Linked DNA regions of Pseudobacteroides sp.. Each later gene encodes a partner of the first gene's protein in a complex. Links are inferred from orthologs where the notes say so. Each region holds a gene or a part of one and is shown on either strand. Other genes may lie near its edges.

What was found.
Region 2: the proteins of tsaE (region 1) and tsaD are in contact, whole or in part, in a crystal structure (PDB 6N9A), measured with the Thermotoga maritima proteins. The link is inferred for Pseudobacteroides sp. from one-to-one orthologs. Residues at the interface, in WP_004082108.1 of Thermotoga maritima: Leu37, Gly38, Lys46, Lys57, Val59, Lys60, Ser61, Thr63, Phe64, Thr65, Leu66, Met67, Val69, Pro71, Tyr82, Arg83, Leu84, Asp86, Asp88, Phe89, Asp93, Ile128, Asp130, Glu131, Arg134; in WP_004082750.1 of Thermotoga maritima: Cys10, Asp11, Arg49, His50, Leu82, Gly84, Gly135, Gly136, Glu154, Thr155, Leu156, Asp157, Asp158, Ser159, Glu162, Asp165, Lys166, Arg169, Leu170, Tyr175, Lys213, Thr214, Leu217, Tyr218, Gln221, Arg222, Asn324.

Annotation. Positions count from the first base shown.
Region 1 is NZ_DATCTU010000034.1:2,286-5,340, reverse strand. What follows is about bases 18-3,000. They hold tsaE (tRNA (adenosine(37)-N6)-threonylcarbamoyltransferase complex ATPase subunit type 1 TsaE), read right to left. Parts: upstream 1,746-3,000; coding sequence 1,290-1,745; downstream 18-1,289. Other genes in these bases: VIO64_RS06225 (amidohydrolase), read right to left, coding at 1,732-2,937; tsaB (tRNA (adenosine(37)-N6)-threonylcarbamoyltransferase complex dimerization subunit type 1 TsaB), read right to left, coding at 515-1,228; rimI (ribosomal protein S18-alanine N-acetyltransferase), read right to left, coding at 58-522. UniProt on the Escherichia coli protein: Required for the formation of a threonylcarbamoyl group on adenosine at position 37 (t(6)A37) in tRNAs that read codons beginning with adenine.
Region 2 is NZ_DATCTU010000007.1:58,129-61,180, reverse strand. Bases 73-3,052 are described here. They hold tsaD (tRNA (adenosine(37)-N6)-threonylcarbamoyltransferase complex transferase subunit TsaD), read right to left. Parts: upstream 2,087-3,052; coding sequence 1,058-2,086; downstream 73-1,057. Other genes in these bases: VIO64_RS01530 (undecaprenyl-diphosphate phosphatase), read right to left, coding at 2,118-2,906; VIO64_RS01540 (lytic transglycosylase domain-containing protein), read left to right, coding at 191-886. In the rest of the region: VIO64_RS01545 (hypothetical protein), read left to right, coding at 1-71.

The DNA.
Region 1 (3,055 bases):
TGCTAGGTTTTAGGATATGCTTATAGATGTTTTATAGATGTTTTATAGATATATAAATTAGGAAGCATTAATGTCCATTTTATGCTTCCACATAATTACTGCGTCTTCACCATTGTCAGCATAATACGATTTCCTGATTCCTTCATTAATAAAGCCATACTTTTGATATAAATTTATCGCAGATACATTACTTTTTCTGACCTCAAGGGTCATTCTTTGTATACCCTTATTAATTGATTCTCCAATCATAAACTCTAAAATTCTGCTCGCTATACCAATTTTTCTAAATTCGGGGTGTACCGCAATGTTTGTAACATGACCCTCGTCAAAGACCTGCCACATACCGCCATAACCCACAGCCTTGCCCTTATAGATACCCGCATAATAATATGCAAATGAATTTTTAGTTATTTCCTCAATGAAAGCATTTTTTGACCATGGAATAGAAAAACTTAAACTTTCAACAATCATAATGTCATTAACATGCTCTAAATTCATTGGAACAACTTTAAAATCACTCATTTGACTTTTCTCCGTTTCTCTTGTCATACTCCTGCTCTGCCTGAGATTTTCTCAAATAAAACGGGATCATGTCAACAGGGCTTTCAACTTTACCATCGATAGCTCTTGCCAAAGCTAATTGTGCAACAGAAGATGCCCTATTTAAAATAAGGTTGTGCGGTGCAAAACTGCATTTTTGACCAAGCTCATTTAATAAATAATCCCGGTGTCTTTCTACACCGTCTCCCACAAAACATATATTTTCTTCGGTCTCAATAAGAATCTGCATCAAGCTCGCAATGGGCAACGCCATGTATTCTGACTCGCGGAGAGGCTGATCCTTAAACCTGTAGAAAGCAGTATATACCTGGTTATTCCTTGCATCCATTATTGGACATATTATTGCATTAGATGCTGGATAATTGTATGCCAATGCATCCAATGTAGGAATACTTACAACAGGCTTTTCCAGTGCATAAGCCATAGCCTTTATGCTGGTAACTCCAATCCTTAGACCGGTAAAAGAGCCTGGCCCTACTGATGCCGCAAAAATATCAATTTCTGCAGGATTAAGTCCCAAGCTTTCGGTAAGCTCTTTAATCATTGGCATAAGCTTTTGAGAGTGAGTCTTTTTATTATTTACAAAATATTCGCCTAAAAGCACTTCATTTTCAATTATCGCTACTGCTGCTATGGTTGATGATGTATCTACAGCTAATACTTTCAAATCGTATCTTCCTTTCAAAACCAGCATAAGTAAAATATATCTAAGAGGCATGGGGGAATTATTACATATCTTTAATACTGCAATAATTGTTCCCCACAAACTCTATCTCTATTATTCTCATATTAAAATCAGCATTAATATCCTTCCTGATTTCAACCCAGATATAATCAGAAGGAAGTATTTCCTTTATCATGTTTGCCCATTCTATAACAACAATACCGTCTCTCTCAAGGTATTCCTCAAAACCTATTTCAAACAAATCCTCCGGATCACCTATTCTATAAACATCGAAATGAAACATTGGAATCCTTCCCTGATACTCATTGACAAAAGTAAAAGTGGGGCTTGTTATATAACCTTGTACCCCAAGAGCCTCAGCTATTCCTTTTGTAAAAGCTGTTTTACCGGTACCAAGATCACCTATAAGACAAACAACATCCCCTGCTTTAAGCAGTTCACCAAGTTTTCTTCCAAGTGCCGCAGTTTCATCCTGCGAAACAGTTTTAAAGCTTTTCATTCTTTTCCCTTTCATAAACCAAAATGCCGTTTATTATAGTGTTCTGCACATTTGTCTTTAACTCTAATGGATTCCCATCAAAAATGACAATATCAGCATCCTTACCCACAGCCAGACTTCCAACCCTGTCGTCAATACCTGTAATTTTTGCAGCATTTATAGTTATCGACTGGAGTGCTTTCCTTTCATCCATGCCTTCTTTTACTGCCATAGCAGCAGACAGGCTTAAGTGCTGAATAGGAACACATGGGTGGTCGGTTGTTATTGCCACATTTACTCCCGCATTTGACAAAATCCCTGGAGATTTAATGCTTTGGTTTCTAAGTTCAATCTTTGATCTGTCGGTAAGCAAAGGACCTAAACAAGCCTCTACACCTTCCTCCAACAGAAGGTCCTTAATCATGTATCCTTCTGTACAATGCTCTATAGTAACTTTAATATCAAATTCCTTAGCAATCCTTAGAGCTGTCAAAATATCATCAGCTCTATGAGCATGAGCTTTTAACGGAACCTCTTTATTTATAATTTTAAGTAACGCATCCATTTTAATGTCATACTCAGGTTTGTCATTTTCCTCCGGATCATTATTATAATCATCCAGCATCTTTTTATATTCTTGTGCTTTTGCTAAATTTTCACGCAGCAGGGCCGCAGTAGCCATTCTAGTCATTGGAGTCTGCCTTTTCTCATTGTAAACGGTTTTTGGGTTTTCTCCAAAAGCCGCCTTAAGTGCTACAGGCTCCTTTAAAACCATCTCATCAACGCTTCTTCCATATGTCTTTAATGCTGCAAACTGACCTCCCAGAACATTTGCACTTCCCGGACCTGTAACTACTGTCGTTACACCTGCTTCCCTTGCTTCTACAAAAGCTCTGTCCATATGGTATACGCCGTCGATTGCTCTCAAATGAGGCATTACAGGATCGGTCATCTCATTTCCGTCATCACCCTCAAATCCCACAGAATCTTCCCACATTCCTACATGGCAGTGTGCATCTATAAAGCCGGGTAACACATAATTATTATTTGCATCTATAACAGTTTTAATTGAATATTTCTTTTCAATCTGTGTTTCACTAAACCTCTCCATTGATCCGATATCTACTATTTTTCCTTTATCAGCTAAGATATAGCCATTATCATAATCTGTACTTTCCATGCTTATAATTCTGGCATTTTTAATCAGTAACATTTTTACCTCCAAAATATGATAAATATTAATTAGTGATTTCTATATATAAACACATAATCCTGTTTTTTCTCTAATATTTTAATATATAGAAATGGTTATTACAACGAAAACTTTATTA
Region 2 (3,052 bases), on another replicon or contig:
GCCAGTTTGACGGTAAGAAAAAGAACGCTTGCTCTAAGTTCGTGAAAAGAAAGAATCTTGAGGTTTCATAATTTCCCAGACATAAATAGGGTCTAAAGCTTTTTACAATTAATCCGATATATATAATACTAAAAGTGATATATTTATCACTATTAATATTTTAAGAAAGTATATGGTTGGAGGAGCTTTTATGCCATTAAGTGTGAACGACATCTTTACCCAAAAACTAAATGATATTCAGAGCAGAGTTCCCATAAGGATGAATATGCCTTCAACTCAAAACTCATTCCAGAAACTCCTTGAAGAGGAGACAAACAAAGAAACCGAAGCTGAATTAACAGCATCAGAAAAAATATTAAACGAAAAAAGAATATCACCCCAGAAAATAGCAGCACCTGCAGTACCTTACAATTCCATGGATAATAGCAGACTTAAAGCTGAGCTTAACAAAGCAAATAGTGCAGCTGCTGCTCCAAAGGACAAAATAAAGCAGATGGAGCTTATAAATTTAGCTATTAACGATGCATCTCAAAAATATGGGGTTGATGCAAATCTCATTAAAGCTGTGATAAAACAGGAATCAAGCTTTAACCCATATGCCCTTTCCAGTGCCGGAGCTCAGGGACTTATGCAGCTCATGCCGGGAACCGCTGATTGGCTGAATGTAACCAACCCTTGGGATATTCAGCAAAACATCGATGGCGGAACCAGGTACTTAAGAGATCAGTTAAATGCATTCGGCGGAGATTTGAAGCTTGCTTTGGCAGCTTATAACGCAGGTCCCAATAATGTGAAAAAGTACAATGGAGTTCCACCATTCAGCGAAACTCAGCATTATGTAAAGGTAGTTATCAACAATTATAACGATTACAAAAATGAAAAATGAGTTATCCACAGCAGTAATCCACATTATCCACAAACTTATACACAGCTAAAAATGTCATATTTTGCTGGACTCTAGGATTATTTCCACATAATTCACATCCTACAATTCAACATATTAACATTGTTATGCCTTGATTTATTTGTCCAATTATGTAAATCCAGAGGATAATTACTATTTTTCTCCCAGCCGTAATCCCGGAATTGCATTCAATCTCAAGTCACACATTGTCCCGTTTACAAAGCCATAATATGCAGCACATGCAATCATAGCAGCATTATCTGTACAAAGTATCGGACTTGGATATAAAACTTCAATACCCTTGGCTAGAGCCTGTTCCTTCATTTGTTTTCTCAAACAACTGTTGGATGCCACACCTCCTGCCAGGGTTATTTTATTTACCCCTTTGTTTATTGCAGCTGTTATGGTATTCTTGACAAGAACATCCACAATTGCCTGCTGAAAGCTCGCTGAAATGTGGTTTATGTTGTATGCCTCGCCCTTTTGCGACAGGTTATGCAGATAATTAAGTACAGCAGTCTTAAGTCCGCTAAAACTGAAGTCTAATGAACCTCCCTCAAAATAAACCCTGGGGAAGTTTATTGCTTTTGGATCTCCTTCTCCTGCAACCTTGTCAATTAGCGGTCCTCCAGGATATCCAAGACCTATTGCCCTGGCAATTTTGTCAAAGGCCTCACCGGCAGCATCGTCCCTGGTTTGTCCCAATATTTCAAACTTTTCATAGGATTCGACATAAACTATATGGCTGTGGCCTCCTGAAGCAACAAGGCACACAAAAGGCGGTTCCAGTTCCTCATGCTGAAGATAATTTGCAGCTATATGCCCCTCAATATGATGAACCCCCAAGAGAGGTTTGTCCGCGGCAAATGCAAGGCCTTTTGCTGCTGAAAGCCCTACCAGAAGAGCACCAACCAATCCAGGTCCGTATGTAACCCCTATTGCATCCAAATCCTTAAGTTTAATTCCTGCTTTGACCAGAGCCTCATCTATAACCGGAATCATAAGCTCAACATGCTTTCTAGAAGCAATTTCCGGAACAACTCCTCCATATTTTTGATGTAAATCTATTTGTGACGATATTATATTTGAAACAACCTTCCTGCCGTTTAAAACCACTGATGCCGAAGTTTCATCACAGCTTGTTTCAATTCCCATTATCAGTATATCTTTTTTTGTTTCCATCTTTTTTATACTCCCTTAAGCCTACATACTTCTAAAAGTAAATGTGAAAAAACAATTGATCAAGAACAATTAATCCACCTAAAGCAAATACATAATACGAAAACGATCTCAAATTTCCTTTTGAAAGAATTTTAAGCATAAACTTTATTGCAAAATATCCTGAAATTGCGGCTGCTACCATCCCTAAAACCAAAGGCATCATACCGATTGCAACTGTGCTTGAACTTTTATAAAGGTCAAGGGCTTCATCAGCTGCAGCTGCAAGGATTATGGGTATTGAAAGCAGGAATGAAAACTTTGCTGCAAACTCCCTGTTGAGCCCTCTAAACAGAGCCCCGGCAATAGTAAGTCCAGACCTTGAAATAGCCGGCATGATTGCAATACCCTGAGCGATACCTATAAGAACTGCATCAGCCATTGATGTCTCTTTTAAACCTTTATCCTTGGTCTTTATAGACTCTGCAAACCACAGTATAAGACCTGTAATAATAAACTCTATACCTAGTGACGCACCGGAGTGCAAAAGATCTTCAATAATATTTTTCAAAGCAAAGGCAATTGCCAGTGTTGGTATGGTTCCAACCACTATTAAAAGGGTAAGCTTACTGAAAGGATTTTTAATAACTTCGATAATATCCTTGCGGAACACTGCAACTACGGCAATAAGGGTGGCAAGGTGAACTGCTATGTCAAATGTAGCAACACCTTCCTTAAGCCCGAAAATCTGTTGAAATAGTACCAAATGCCCTGAACTGCTTATTGGTAAAAACTCTGTTAAACCTTGTATTATTCCTAATATAATGCCTTGTAAAATGTCCATTATTCCCTCACCTCGTTAATTTTCTCTTTTTTTACAACAACTATTTTATAGCAAAACGTGTTAAAATGCAAAATTATTGTACTTATAGATTATATGTTACTGTTCTCAAATGTATTAAGGAAACTCAATTTGGTTTTTGCAGCCTT